2 regions of the Agrobacterium fabrum str. C58 genome follow, and region 2 is predicted to be linked to the other one. Evidence: riboswitches for the same ligand, from Rfam matches in the RefSeq annotation. Region 2 holds a riboswitch; the other holds the start of a gene.
What was found. A riboswitch is a leader RNA that binds a small molecule or an ion and turns the genes downstream of it on or off. The one in region 2 is predicted to bind S-adenosylmethionine.
Positions count from the first base shown of each region.

Region 1: linked by a shared signal. The riboswitch ahead of ATU_RS02075 (O-succinylhomoserine sulfhydrylase) and the one ahead of metA (homoserine O-acetyltransferase MetA) in region 2 are both predicted to bind S-adenosylmethionine.

Region 1 is NC_003062.2:424,116-431,705, forward strand. Features, by position in the region: gene ATU_RS02055 (aspartate aminotransferase family protein) at 1-1,113, shown strand, start outside; gene argF (ornithine carbamoyltransferase) at 1,170-2,087, shown strand; gene ATU_RS02065 (Hsp33 family molecular chaperone) at 2,324-3,313, shown strand; gene apaG (Co2+/Mg2+ efflux protein ApaG) at 3,386-3,778, opposite strand; gene ATU_RS02075 (O-succinylhomoserine sulfhydrylase) at 4,013-5,197, opposite strand; SAM riboswitch at 5,241-5,319, opposite strand; gene ATU_RS02085 (2'-deoxycytidine 5'-triphosphate deaminase) at 5,393-6,505, shown strand; tRNA gene ATU_RS02090 (tRNA-Gly) at 6,562-6,635, shown strand; gene ATU_RS02095 (DEAD/DEAH box helicase) at 6,899-7,590, shown strand, end outside.
Region 2 is NC_003062.2:2,701,920-2,709,509, forward strand. Features, by position in the region: gene ATU_RS13225 (ABC-F family ATP-binding cassette domain-containing protein) at 1-783, opposite strand, end outside; gene ATU_RS13230 (thiamine diphosphokinase) at 788-1,441, opposite strand; SAM riboswitch at 1,532-1,608, shown strand; gene metA (homoserine O-acetyltransferase MetA) at 1,692-2,618, shown strand; gene ATU_RS13240 (aldose epimerase family protein) at 2,694-3,713, shown strand; gene mtgA (monofunctional biosynthetic peptidoglycan transglycosylase) at 3,747-4,394, opposite strand; gene ATU_RS13250 (polyprenyl synthetase family protein) at 4,631-5,545, shown strand; gene ATU_RS13255 (YiaD family glycine zipper/OmpA-like lipoprotein) at 5,569-6,231, opposite strand; gene ispG (flavodoxin-dependent (E)-4-hydroxy-3-methylbut-2-enyl-diphosphate synthase) at 6,298-7,548, opposite strand.

The DNA.
Region 1 (7,590 bases), 560 kb from region 2:
GAAAGCGGCGAGCGATATCTGGATTTTGCGGCCGGCGTTGCGGTCAACTCGCTGGGCCACGCCCACCCGCACCTCGTGGAAGCGATCAAGACCCAGGCCGAGAAGGTCTGGCACGTCTCCAACCTCTATGAAGTGCCCGGACAGGAAAAGCTTGCAAAGCGACTGACGGAAGCGACATTTGCGGACAAGGTCTTTTTCACCAATTCCGGCGCGGAAGCGCTGGAATGCGCGATCAAGACCGCGCGCCGTTACCATTATTCCAAGGGACATCCGGAAAAGTTCCGCATCATCACATTTGAAGGCGCCTTCCATGGCCGCACGCTGGCGACGATCGCCGCCGGCGGCCAGCAGAAATATCTCGAAGGTTTCGGTCCCAAGGTCGAAGGTTTTGACCAGGTGCCGTTCGGTGATGTCGATGCGCTGAAGGCTGCCATCACGGCCGAGACGGCCGCACTTCTGATCGAGCCCATTCAGGGCGAGGGCGGCATCCGCGCGCCGGCCAAGGAATTCCTGCAGCTGCTGCGGTCGCTTTGTGATGAGCACGACCTGCTCCTGATTTTCGATGAGGTCCAGACCGGCGTTGGCCGCACGGGCAAATTTTTTGCCTATGAGCAGACTGGTGTCGCGCCTGACATCATGGCGGTTGCCAAGGGTATCGGCGGCGGTTTCCCGCTCGGCGCGTGCCTTGCAACGGCGGATGCCGCTTCCGGCATGACGGCCGGCGTGCACGGCACCACCTATGGCGGCAATCCGCTGGCCATGGCGGTCGGCAATGCCGTGCTCGACGTCGTTCTCGCTGACGGCTTTCTCGAAAAGGTCCGTGATGTCGCACTGGTTTTCCGCCAGGGGCTTGCCTCGCTGAAGGATCGTTATCCCGATGTCATCGAGGAAATTCGCGGCGAAGGCCTGCTGCTTGGCATCAAGGCCAGAGTTCCCTCGGGTGAGCTGCTGCAGGCCATGCGTGCGGAACATCTGCTCGGCGTACCGGCGGGAGACAACGTCATCCGCCTTCTGCCGCCACTCGTTACGACGGCGGAAGAGGCTCGCGAAGGGTTGGCACGCGTGGAAGCGGCAGCCGCATCCCTGACCGCCAAGCAGGCGAAAATCGCCTGAGGAAACAATAAAAGCGGGCCTCTTCCTGGAGGCTCGCGAGCATGGGATAGTTTGAAATGGCTTCACCTAAACATTTTCTCGACCTGTCGGCCGTTGGCCCGCAGGACCTGCGGACAATTCTTGACGATGCGCGCGCGCGCAAGGTCGCCACGAAGGCGGGAACGGCGGAAAAGCCGCTGGCCGGCAAGATGCTGGCCATGATCTTCGAAAAGCCGTCCACCCGCACCCGCGTTTCCTTCGATGTGGGCATGCGCCAGCTCGGCGGCGAGACCCTTTTCCTGTCGGGCACTGAAATGCAGCTCGGTCGTGCGGAAACGATCGGCGATACCGCCAAGGTGCTGTCGCGTTATGTGGATGCCATCATGATCCGTACCACGGATCATTCGCGCCTGCTCGAGCTTGCCGAACACGCGACGGTGCCTGTTATCAACGGCCTGACCGATGATACCCATCCCTGCCAGATCATGGCCGACATCATGACGTTCGAGGAACATCGTGGTCCGGTCAAAGGCAAGACCATTGCCTGGACGGGCGACGGCAACAACGTGCTGCACTCTTTCGTCGAGGGCTCCGCACGTTTCGGTTACCGCATGACGATGGCGGTGCCGATGGGTTCCGAACCGCATGACAAGTTCATGAACTGGGCCCGCAACAATGGCGGCGAGATCGCGCTGTATCATGATGCGGACAAGGCGGTCGCGGGTGCGGATTGTGTCGTCACCGATACCTGGGTGTCCATGAACCAGGAGCACAAGGCGCGCGGCCACAACATCTTCCAGCCCTATCAGGTCAATGAGGCCCTGATGGCCAAGGCGCAGAAGGACGCGCTGTTCATGCACTGCCTGCCGGCGCATCGCGGTGAAGAAGTGACGGACGCCGTGATCGACGGCCCGCAATCGGTGGTCTTCGATGAGGCGGAGAACCGTCTCCACGCGCAGAAATCCGTCATCGCATGGTGCATGGGCGTGATCTGAGAAATTCACCCGTCCTGATCGTCTTCGGGCCGGGTGCTTGAACTGACACGCATCGATTACCATCTGTGGGGCTTCGAAGAGACGCGTCGGTTTGCTGGCGGGCCATCATCACAATTGCACGTTTTTCTCCGGAGGCGGTTTCGCTTCCCGGGTCTCTGTGCGACAAGCAAAAACCACATTTGAAAGCCGGACTTTTGGACGGTAGCGGCGCCACGGCTGCGCCAAGGAGTATCAACATGGCAGATGTAACGGTTGAACTGGACGATCTCAATTTTGCTGGCGACGACAAGGTTGTGCCTTTTCAGGTCGAAGGTCTGGATGTACGCGGCCGCGGCGTGCAGGTCGGGCCGCTGCTGAACGCCATCCTCGAACGGCATGACTATCCCGCCGTGGTTGCCCGCTTGCTGGCGGAAGCGACGGTCCTCACGGCGCTGATCGGCACCTCGCTCAAGTTTTCCGGCAAGCTGACCGTCCAGACCAAGGGCGACGGCCCGGTTGACCTGCTGGTCGCGGATTTCTCCGCGCCGGACAGCATGCGCGCTTACGCCCGTTTTGATGAGGAGCGGCTGGCGGAAGCGGTTGCGGCCGGTGAAACCTCGCCGGAGCAATTGCTGGGCAATGGTATTCTCGCCTTCACCATCGATCAGGGCGCGGGCATGCAGCCCTATCAGGGTATCGTGCCGCTCGATGGCTCCTCGCTGGAAGACATTGCCGGGGTCTATTTCCGCCAGTCGGAACAGCTTCCCACCCGCGTGCGCCTTGGCGTCGCGGAGTTCTTCGACCGCGACAGTGAAGGCAAGCCGCGCCACGGCTGGCGTGCAGGTGGCTTGATCGCGCAGTTCCTGCCGCAGGCCCCCGAGCGGTTGCGCATGCGCGATCTGCATGGTGGCGATGGTGACGAAGGTGGCCACGAGGTGCAGGAGGACGATGCCTGGACCGAAGCCGTGACGCTGCTGAACACGATCGATACCGATGAGCTGACCGATCCGCAGGTGCCGGTGGAACGCCTGCTCTACAGGCTTTTCCACGAAAGCGGCGTGCGCATCTATGATCCGCAGGCCATTTTCGACCGTTGCAGCTGCTCGCGAGACAAGATCAAGGGTGTGCTCTCCGGCTTCACCGCCGAGGAGATCAAGGCGAGCGAGGAAGACGGCGCCATCGCCGTAACCTGCGAGTTCTGCTCCACCACCTATCGCTACGATGTCAGCGAATTTGAGAATGCCTGAATCTTTTGAGAATGCCTGAATCGAAAGTCGCGCTCTAACAGGCGCGGCTTTTCCTTTGCCGGGCGGATGTCGTCAGTTCAGGACGCGCATCAGGCCGGGTGAATCCAGCGAAAAGGCGGGTATGGTGACATTGAACACCTCGCCATTTTCCGTTTCCATCTCATAATGGCCGAACATCAGGCCTGAAGGCGTATCCAGCGGGCAGCCCGAGGAATATTCATAGCTGTCGCCTGGTTTGAGCTGCGGCTGTTCACCCACGACGCCCGGCCCGTAGACCTCGTCCACCTGTCCGTTCTGATCGGTGATATGCCAATAACGGTTGACGAGTTTTACGGGGACATCGGAATTGTTCGCGATCACGACTTTATAGCCCCAGACGTAACGATCGTCATCCGGGTCGGATTGTTCCTCGAGATAATACGGATCGACCGTCACCTCGATATCCCTTGTCAGAGCACGATACATACGCGCCACACCTCAATATTATGCCTGCCGCCACATCCTACACTATAGGCTCTGGCTATCGTCAAGAAAATGAATGACTTGACGGGCAGGAGGCATCTCCTGTTGCGCTGTTTTCCAGCGTTAGGGATAACAATAAAGGTAAATATGGGTTGCTTGTTGCGGACTTTTGCGGCCGATCAGGCAAACCATGGCCCGACACCTGGGTCGGGCCATGGCGATTTGCCGATTGAATTTTCAGGCGGAAACGGCCGCAAGACCCTTTGCGAGATCTTCCAGCAGATCGTCGGTATCCTCGATGCCGCAGGAAAGGCGCAGGGTGCCTCCGGAAATGCCGAGTTCGGCACGCGCCTCGTCGGAGAGGTTCTTGTGTGTCGTCGTACCGGGATGGGTGATGAGGCTCTTGGCATCGCCGAGATTGTTGGAAATCTTCACGATCTCAAGCGCGTTCTGCAACTTGAAGGCTGCGTCCTTGCCGCCCTTCAGTTCGAAGGCCACCAAAGTGGAGCCTCCGGACATCTGCCGTGCGATGATATCCGCCTGCGGATGATCGGCGCGGCCGGGATAGATGACCTTGGCGACCTTGCCGCTATCGGCGAGGAAATCGGCGATCTTCGCGGCATTCTCCGTCTGCTGCTTGACGCGAAGCGGCAGGGTCTCGATGCCCTTCAGAAGCGTCCAGGCGTTGAACGGCGACATGGCCGGGCCCGTATGGCGGAAATAGTCCTGCAGCTCTTCTTCGATCCACTTCTTGTCGGAGAGGATCACGCCACCCAGGCAGCGGCCCTGGCCGTCAATATGTTTGGTGGCCGAATAAACCACGATATGGGCGCCGAGTTCGAGCGGCTTCTGGAAAAGCGGCGTCGCAAAGACGTTATCGACCACCACTTTCGCGCCGATCTGGTTGGCGAGCTTCGCCACACCGGCAATATCAACCACTTCGAGCGTCGGGTTGGTCGGGCTTTCAAGGAAGAACAGCTTGGTGTTCGGCTGGATCGCCTTTTCCCAATTGTCGAGATCACGTCCGTCGATCAGCGTGCATTCGATGCCGTATTTCGGTGCGAGCGTTTCCACCACCCAGCGGCAGGAGCCGAAAAGGGCTCGTGCGGCAACGATGTGATCGCCGGCGCGCAGCTGGCACATGATGGCGGCGGTGACGGCGGCCATGCCGGAGGCAAGCGCGCGCGCGTCTTCCGCGCCTTCCAGCAGGCACATGCGCTTTTCGAACATGTCATTGGTCGGGCTGGCGTAGCGGGCGTAGATGAAGCCATCCGTTTCGCCCTTGAAGCGGGCTTCGGCGGCTTCGGAGTTTTCGTAAACGAAACCCTGGGTCAGATAGATCGCTTCCGACGTTTCACCATAGGGTGAGCGTAGCGTACCGCCGTGAACGAGCTGGGTTGCCGGGCGCCATTTATTGCTCATGTGATCACCTTCAAAACAAAAAAACCGGCCGCAAAAGCAGACCGGTTCCTAGCACCCGGTCTTTTTAGCCACTTGTTTAACGTGGCTGCAAGCCGACCGGCCAAATCACCACGGGATAAGCTTGCCATACTGCCGTTACCGGCTTGCGTCAATGCTTTCCTTTTGGTTTTGTCGCCGTAAAAAGGAATGATGACCATGACGAGAACCACGGGGACGAGAACCACGGGCATTTTGGCGGATGGCGCAATCCGGGCGCTGTTTGCGGGCGACAAGCTGAAAAGCGAGGCCGATCTCGATGTCGACCAGGTGCAGCCCGCCAGCCTCGATCTGCGGCTCGGCTCGAAAGCTTACCGCGTCCGCGCCAGCTTCATGCCTGGCCCCGGAACCCGCGTCATCGACAAGCTCAACCGCTTCAGCCTGCACGAGGTCGATCTCAGCCAGGGTGCGGTGCTGGAAACCGGCTGTGTCTATATCGTTCCCTTGATGGAAAGCCTTGCTCTGCCGGCGGACATGTCGGCCTCAGCCAATCCGAAAAGCTCGACCGGCCGGCTTGATATATTCACCCGCGTGATGACCGACAATGCCCAGGAATTTGACAAGATTCCGGCTGGCTATACTGGTCCGCTTTATCTGGAAATCAGCCCGCGCACTTTCCCCATCGTGGTGCGCCGCGGCTCGCGCCTGTCGCAGATTCGCTTCCGCATCGGCCACGCACTTCTCAATGAAAGTGAAGTGCTGAAGCTGCACGAGACGGAAACGCTGGTAGCTAGCGAAAACCCGAACGTGACGGGCGGCGGCATTGCGCTGTCGATCGACCTCAAGGGTTTCGGTGAGAACGGGCTGATCGGTTACCGCGGCAAACATCATACGGCGGTGGTGGATGTCGACAAGAAGGCCCAGCACGATGTCCTCGATTTCTGGGAACCGCTCTTCGCGCGCGGGCGTGCGGAACTGATCCTCGATCCGGATGAATTCTATATCCTCGTTTCACGCGAAGCCGTGCATGTGCCACCGCTTTATGCAGCCGAAATGACGCCTTTCGACCCGTTGGTGGGCGAATTCCGCGTGCATTACGCCGGTTTCTTCGATCCTGGCTTCGGCCATGCGCAGGCCGGCGGCACCGGCAGCCGCGCCGTACTTGAAGTCCGCAGCCACGAGGTGCCCTTCATCCTGGAACACGGCCAGATCGTCGGCCGGCTGGTTTACGAACACATGCTGGAAAAACCGGAAGGCCTCTATGGCACCGGCCTCGGCTCAAACTATCAGGCGCAGGGGCTGAAGCTCTCCAAACATTTCCGCGCCGAATAATGAACCCCGGCGGGCCGCTTGACACCCGCCGCGAACTGTCCGATGTCTTAGCCTGCGCGGGTGTAGCTCAATGGTAGAGCAGCAGCTTCCCAAGCTGAATACGAGGGTTCGATTCCCTTCACCCGCTCCACCTTATTTCTCAGGGCTTCTAGCCGATTATGATTGTTGAAGAAGCTGCGAATTTTACAGGTTGTTTTACACACGGTGTTCACCGTTTGACCTCTTTACCTATTGTCTTTGTGCTTCGATGGTAGGTTTTAAGTAGTGTAAATTGGCTTCGAAATCTCTTTTCAAACATGCCCATAAAGGTTCGGTAAATGTGGCCAGCGCTTGCAAGGTGCCTTGTTCCCAAATAGACAATCCAGATGTTGAATGCAGAGACTGGAGAGTGACGTGGCTGAGATTATCTACGGCGATCAGCATGTGTCGATGGCGCAACGCCAGCTCGTTGAAGTTTTTGGCGCGGGCAACGTACCGGGCACTCTGTATCTCGGTTACCCAATACTACTGAACGCACAGGGCAACGTTAAGGTTGACGCGCTCTATGTGTCTCCCTTTCACGGAGTTTGGGCATTCGATTTGGAGCACGGGAACAATGACCCGGGGAAACAGGAGGAGTTCGAAGAAATCGAATCCTCTACCGAGCGTCTCTACAACGCACTTCATTCAAAACTATTGGAGGACGATGGCCTCGTTAAGCGCTCCAAGCTACAGGTGCCTGTCAACGTCATAACGCTATCAGTAGATCAATCTTTTGATGACGAATACGTACGCTTTCTAACTATCGACCAAGTTAATAGCGCACTGCAGCAAGGTGTCGAGATTCCCCGAGCGTATTATGAGCGCCTGTGCTCGGTAATCGAGCGAACAGCAACTATCCGACCTAAAAAACAAAGGGCGGCTGTCAGCAAAACCGGATCGCGTGGAGCGATAATCAAAGAGATCGAAAAGAAAATTGCTAACCTCGATGCTTTTCAGAAAAAGGCTGCGATAGAAATTCCGTCCGGCGTTCAGCGCATTCGTGGCTTAGCAGGTTCCGGTAAGACCATCGTACTGGCATTGAAGGCTGCTTTTTTACACACGAA
Region 2 (7,590 bases):
GTGGCCGCGATAGTCCGCACGCATGGCCTGAAGCTCGCCGACGCGGCGCATGTTGCGCTTGCGCCTTGCGGTCACGCCATAGCGCATCCAGTGTTCTTCACGCTCGATGGCCTTGCCGAGCTTGTGCTGTTCCAGTTCTTCCTCTTCCAGCACCTTGTCGCGCCATTCCTCGAAATGGGCAAAGCCGCGATTGAGACGGCGCGACTGGCCGCGATCGAGCCACACCGTGGAGGTCGAGACCTTTTCGAGAAAACGCCGGTCGTGCGAGATCAGCACCAGCGCACTGCGCGTCTGTTGCAACTCACCTTCCAGCCATTCGATGGTGGGCAGGTCCAGATGGTTGGTCGGCTCATCCAGCATCAGAATATCAGGTTCCGGCGCCATGACGCGGGCAAGCGCTACACGGCGCGCTTCGCCGCCTGAAAGGCTTTCCGGATTTTCCTGCCCGGTAAGACCCAGATGCTCAAGAAGATAGGTCACGCGATAGGGATCGTCGCCCGGCCCGAGCCCCGCTTCCGCATAAGCCTGAACGGTGGCGTAACCGGCAAAATCCGGCGCCTGTTCCAGATAACGAATGGTGGCGGCGGGATGCCGGAAAACCTCGCCCGACTGCGCCTCGACCAGGCCGGCGGCAATCTTCATCAGCGTGGATTTGCCCGAGCCATTGCGCCCCACAAGGCAGATGCGGTCACCGGGCTCTACCTGGAGGTTGGCACCGTCGAGCAGCGGGGTCACGCCGAAGGTCAGCTTGATATCGTCGAGTTTCAGAATTGGGGGTGCCAAGGCGTCAGGCTCCGGTCAGGTCATAGGGGCGGGCGAGCACGATGGCCTTGCCGCTTTTCAGCGAGAAATGCACAGGGCCGCCATTCGCGACATTGGAAATAGTGCGGGAGGACCCGAAAGCAAGCGCGAAATCATTGAGCGGATAACGCACATTACCGATATCGAGCCCCTCAAGGGCGGTAAACCCGGCAACCGAGAACAACGATCCAGCCGGCAGATCAATGGCGAGCGAACCGGCAAGCAGGGGCCTCGCCTCTTCTTCACCGGAGGTCAGCGTCACCTCGAAACCACGCTCCGCAAGCGCCACGGCATAAAGAAGGTGCTGAAGCGCATGGTCGCTTCGCGCGCCACCAAGCGCGCCAACCAGCAGCAACGAATGCGCGCCGCGCAAAAGTGCTTCGGACACCGCGATCTCACCATCCGTCACGGCCTTTGCGGCCGGATAGGGTTGCCGCGTCACATCCGGCCAGGCATCGAGGAGCTCTTGGTTGGCGGAATCGAAATCCCCGACCCACAGTTCGGGCGTGAGACCGAGCGGCGTGGCGTGGCGCATGCCGCCATCGGCCGCAATCACACGGCTATTGACGACCGCCCGTTTCAGACGATCGGACACCGCGACATCGCCGCCAAGCAGAATGGTGAAGCGCTCTTTGTTCATGCCCTGCCTTACCGCACCTCGGCCGAAAATGGAAAGCCGAAACCCCGATGAAATCAGCCTATATTGATTTTCGCCGGCTTCGGGATTATGAAACGCCTCAGTGGTGATTTGCCGACCGGCTTGCAGCCACTTTAAAGAAGTCGCTAAAGGGTCGAGGAAAAGGGCAATTTCCTGGGACCGGCCGCGATTTCGCTGCCGGTTTTTTTGTTTTCGCAACGTTCTTTACGTGATCCGGAAAAGAGAGTTCGACATGCCGATCAAGATTCCCGATACCCTTCCCGCCTTTGAGACCCTCGTTCATGAGGGTGTGCGGGTCATGACCGAAACGGCGGCCATCCGGCAGGATATTCGCCCGCTCCAGATCGGGCTTCTGAACCTCATGCCGAACAAGATCAAGACGGAAATCCAGATGGCGCGTCTTGTTGGCGCCTCGCCGCTGCAGGTGGAATTGTCGCTCATCCGCATCGGCGGTCACCGCGCCAAGAATACGCCGGAAGAACATCTCCTCTCCTTCTACCAGACCTGGGAAGAGGTCCGTCACCGCAAGTTCGACGGCTTCATCATCACCGGCGCACCGATCGAACTGCTAGATTATGAAGATGTGACTTACTGGAACGAGATGCAGCAGATTTTCGAATGGACGCAGACCAACGTCCATTCGACTCTGAATGTCTGCTGGGGCGCAATGGCCGCCATCTACCATTTCCACGGGGTGCCGAAATACGAGTTGAAGGAAAAGGCTTTCGGGGTTTATCGCCACCGCAACCTTAGCCCCTCATCGATTTACCTTAACGGTTTTTCAGACGATTTTCAGGTTCCGGTGTCGCGTTGGACGGAAGTGCGCCGCGCCGATATCGAAAAACACCCCGAGCTGGAAATCCTGATGGAGTCCGACGAGATGGGCGTGTGCCTGGCGCATGAGAAAGCCGGAAATCGGCTCTATATGTTTAACCACGTTGAATATGATTCCACTTCGCTTGCGGATGAATATTTCCGTGATGTGAACTCCGGTGTCCCCATCAAGCTGCCGCATGATTATTTTCCCCACAATGATCCGGAGCTTGCCCCGCTGAACCGCTGGCGCAGCCACGCCCATCTGTTTTTCGGAAACTGGATCAACGAGATATACCAGACGACGCCTTATGACCCCCAAGCCATCGGGAAACTGGCGGCGTAAACTGCGGGATTGCGAATTGCCGGAAAATGACGCAACGTCCGCCCGGCAATTTGCGATACCAGGGAGAATGACGAGATGAGCGACGGTGCGGCACGAGAAGATTTTGGTTTCACGGCGACCGGCGAAAAGGTCGAACGCGTCACCATCTCGAAAGACGGTTTGACGGCGAAAGTCATCACCTGGGGCGCTGTTATCCAGGATCTGCGGCTTGACGGCCACCAGGCCCCGTTGGTGCTTGGCTTCGACAAATTCGAGGATTACAAATACTCCTCCTATTTCGGCGCCACGCCCGGCCGCAATGCCAACCGTATCGGCAACGGCAGGTTCGCGATCGACGGCCATGAATACCAGCTAGAACTGAACGAAAAGGGCGTGACCCATCTGCACGGCGGCAGCGACGGCATGGGCAAGCGCAACTGGATGCTGATGGAGCATGGCGAAAGCCACGCCGTCCTGCAGATTATCGACCCCGATGGACGCGCCGGTTATCCCGGCAATTGCACGGTCACTGCTACCTATACGATCCGCGATGGCGGCGTGCTTTCGGTTGTTTATGAAACGGTGACCGACCAGCCGACCATCGCCAATGTGTGCCAGCACTCCTATTTCAACCTCGACGGCGCGGATACCGCACTTGGCCATGAGATCAGCATCGCCGCTGACTTTTACCTGCCGACCAACGAACAGCAGATACCGACCGGCGAAATCCGCTCCGTCGAAGGCACCGTCTTCGACCTGCGCCACCCGACGCCGATGCGGCGCAAGGAGAATGGCGAACAGGTTCTCTACGACCACAATTTCTGCCTTTCGCCCGAGCGTCGCGCCAAGCGCAAGGTCGCCCGCGCCTATTCACCTGCCTCCGATATCGCCCTTGAAGTCCACACGACAGAGCCCGGTGTGCAGTTCTATTCAGCCTTCAAGCTCGACGTTCCCGTTCCGGGCCTCGATGGCCGCCATTATGGCCCCTTCGCCGGTTTCTGCCTTGAAACGCAGATTTGGCCCGATGCCGTCAATCACCCGGATTTTCCGCACGCCATCCTGCGGCCGGGCGAAACGCTGCGTCAGGAAACGGATTATATTTTCAGGAAGGGCTGAGGCAGAGGGTCGGGATCAGTCAAGCACGCAGGATCAGTCAAGCACGCAGCCGACATAGCCGCCCGAGGCGCGGGCCCGACGCTCGATAAGGCCGGCCAGCCGCTGCAGGCCGCGCCCGGGTTTGCTCGCCACGCGATCAATCGGATTGGGCAGGGAGACAGCCAGCAACGCCGCCTGACGGGAGCTAAGCTTGGCGGCCGGTATCTTGAAATGATGCTGGGCGGCCGCCTCGATGCCGTAAATGCCCGGGCCCCATTCGGCGACGTTGAGATAAATCTCCATCATCCGCTTTTTCGACCAGACGAAATCAGCCGCGATTGCCAGCGGCAGTTCCAGCCCTTTCCGCAGGAATGAGCGACCGTTCCATAAAAACAGGTTCTTGGCCGTCTGCATCGGAATGGTGCTGGCACCGCGGGTGGAGGCCCCATCCAGTGCATTGCTGACCACGGACTGCATCTGGTTCCAGTCCACGCCGCCGTGGAAACAGAATTGCCCATCCTCGGACATCATCACGGATTGCACGAGGCGCGGCGAAATATCCTCGAGCGGCACCCAGCGCCTGTCATAACCCTGAAGGGTCACGAGATCGGCAAGCATCAGCGTTGAAACAGGTCGGATGAACGGCAACGCATAAACCGGGATCAGCAAATAGGGCAGGATCAGCAAAGCCAGCAAGGTCATGATGATGCGCTTTGCCAACGTGCGAAAATCCACCTTCGGACTGCTCCGGTCTTCCGCCAGCACGGCGTATTCTGCGTCGCTTTCAGGCGTACTGCTCAATATCCGTCCCCGCGCCCGCGCCAATTGAAGCCTTTCATAGTCCATTGCCGTCTTCAAGGCGAGTCCGGTCACGCTGTTGCGCCTTCGGAATCACGAAAAGGTTTGCCTGCATTCGTCCGGCATGCCAAAGAGCGCGCATGGACGCTCAGATGACGAATTTCGAAACGCGGCTGCGCGAAAACGCGGCGAAAACCGAAGCGCTGCTTGGCCACCTGCTTTCCGGCGAGGCGCGCGCGGACGAGATCACACGCCCGCAAAACCTGCTAGAGGCCATGCGCCATGGCGTGCTGAACGGCGGCAAACGCCTGCGGCCTTTTCTTGTCATCGAGAGTGTCGCCCTTCTGGGCGGAGATGCCGAAGCCGGCCTCCACGTCGGCGCAGCACTCGAATGCCTCCATTGTTATTCGCTTGTCCATGACGATCTGCCAGCCATGGACGACGACGACCTGCGCCGTGGCCAGCCGACCGTGCACCGCAAATTCGACGAGGCAACCGCCATCCTCGCCGGTGACAGCCTGCTGACGCTTGCTTTCGACATAATCGCCTCGGATGACAATCCGCTGGCGGCCGAGCGCAAGGCCGCCCTCGTTATCTCGCTCGCGCGTGCCGCCGGTATTGGTGGCATGGCTGGCGGGCAGGCCCTTGATCTCGCTGCCGAAAAGAAAGCGCCCGACGAGGATGGCATTATTACATTGCAGGCTATGAAAACCGGTGCCTTGCTGCGTTTCGCCTGTGAGGCCGGCGCGATCATTGCCGGCAGCAATCAAGCCGAAAGGCAGCGACTGCGCCTCTTCGGCGAAAAGATTGGCCTTTCCTTCCAGCTTGCCGACGATCTTCTGGATCTGACCGCCGATGCCGCCACCATGGGCAAGGCGACCGGCAAGGATGCCGCACGCGGCAAGGGCACGCTGGTGGCCTTACGCGGCGAAGCATGGGCACGCGAAAAGCTTCAGGAGCAGGTGGCGGAAGCCAGCGAACTCCTCGCCCCCTACGGCGAAAAGGCCGCGATTCTCATCGCGGCCGCAAGATTCATCGCCGAACGGAAAAGCTGACCTCTCAGCTTTTCATCATCCAATCAGCCCTTGAGCGGCGAAATCAGCACTTCGACGCGGCGGTTCTGCGCACGACCATCCGACGTGGCATTCGAAGCAATCGGCTGAGACGGGCCGAAGCCGAGCGTCGAAATACGGCGCTGGTCGACGCCGCGTGCACCGAGATAATTGGCGACAGAGGCAGCACGACGCTCGGAGAGCGCCTGGTTATGCTGCAGGCTGCCGGTGGAATCGGTGTGGCCGTTGATGTCGATCAGCGTACGGTTGAACTTGTTCAGTACGATGGCGACAGAATCGAGTGTCTGGTAGAACGGCGGAATGACCTGGTCCTGATCCGTGGCAAAGGTGATGTTGGATGGCATGTTGAGGACGATGCTGTCACCGCGGCGGGTCACCGAAACGCCGGTTCCCTGAAGCTGGGCGCGAAGCTCGGCTTCCTGCCCGTCCATGTAGTTGCCGATGGCGCCGCCAGCGAGAGCACCGATGCCCGCACCGATCAGCGCGGCGTTGCGGCGACCAACCGGCGAGCCGCCGACAGCCAAACCACCGAGAGCACCAACGACAGCGCCGATGCCGGCACCGCCGGCCGTGTTCGACATCTTCTGCTCGCCCGTATAGGGATCAGTGGTGGTGCAGGCGGAAAGATAGGTGCCGCAAAGGGCGACGATCGCGATTTTTTTGATCATTTTTCTGGATGCTCCGAGAGGTTCAGGAGGTATGACAGTGAAATTCAGGCCGTTGCAACTTACGCATTACTCCGCCGCATCTTTCTGGCCAAAACGCTTTTCGATGTAATCGATCACAAGCGCTTCAAAATCGGCGGCGATATTGGGACCACGTAGCGTGAGAGCCTTTTCGCCATCGATGAAAACAGGTGCAGCCGGGCTTTCGCCGGTTCCGGGCAGTGAAATGCCGATATCGGCATGTTTGCTTTCACCGGGGCCGTTGACGATGCAGCCCATGACGGCGACGTTGAGCGCCTCGACCCCTGGATATTTTTCACGCCAGATCGGCATGTTCTTGCGGATGTCGTTCTGGATGTTCTGCGCCAGTTCCTGAAATACCGTGGACGTGGTGCGCCCGCAGCCGGGACATGCCGCAACGACCGGGATGAACTGCCGAAAGCCCATGACCTGCAGCAGTTCCTGCGCCACCTGCACCTCACGGGTGCGGTCGCCATTCGGCTCAGGCGTCAGCGAAACGCGGATCGTATCGCCAATGCCATGCTGCAGCACGTAACCCATGGCAGCTGACGAAGCGACGATGCCCTTCGAACCCATGCCCGCCTCGGTCAAGCCCAAATGCAGGGCGTGATTGGATCGTTCCGACAGCATCGAATAAACGGCGATCAGGTCCTGCACCTGACTGACCTTGGCCGACAGGATGATGCGGTTGCGCGGCAGGCCGATCTCTTCGGCAAGCTCGGCGGAAATCAGTGCCGACTGAACGATGGCTTCCCGCGTAACCTGACGGGCGGAGAGCGGAAAACCCTGCTCCTTGTTTCTGTCCATCAGCGTCGTCAGCAGTTCCTGATCGAGCGACCCCCAGTTGACGCCGATGCGGACGGGCTTGTCATAACGGATCGCCATTTCGACGATCTCGCCGAACTGCTTGTCCTTCTTGTCCTTGAAACCGACATTGCCGGGATTGATGCGGTATTTGGCCAGCGCTTCCGCACAGGCCGGATGATCGGCCAGAAGCTTATGGCCGATATAGTGAAAATCACCGATCAGCGGCACATCCATGCCAAGTCGTAGCAGCCGCTCGCGGATTTTCGGCACGGCGGCAGCACTTTCGTCTCGGTCGACGGTAATGCGCACCATTTCCGAACCGGCCTGGAAAAGTGCCGCCACTTGGCGGACGGTGGCGTCGATGTCAGCCGTATCGGTATTGGTCATCGACTGCACCACGACGGGTGCACCGCCTCCCACGATAACGCCGCCTACGTCGACAGCGACGGATGCGCGGCGGGGCTTCGGGTCGTAATCGGCAGGTGAATTCATGGCGGTCTCTGGAGCTTGCGGCAAGGTCTTGCAATTGAGGTG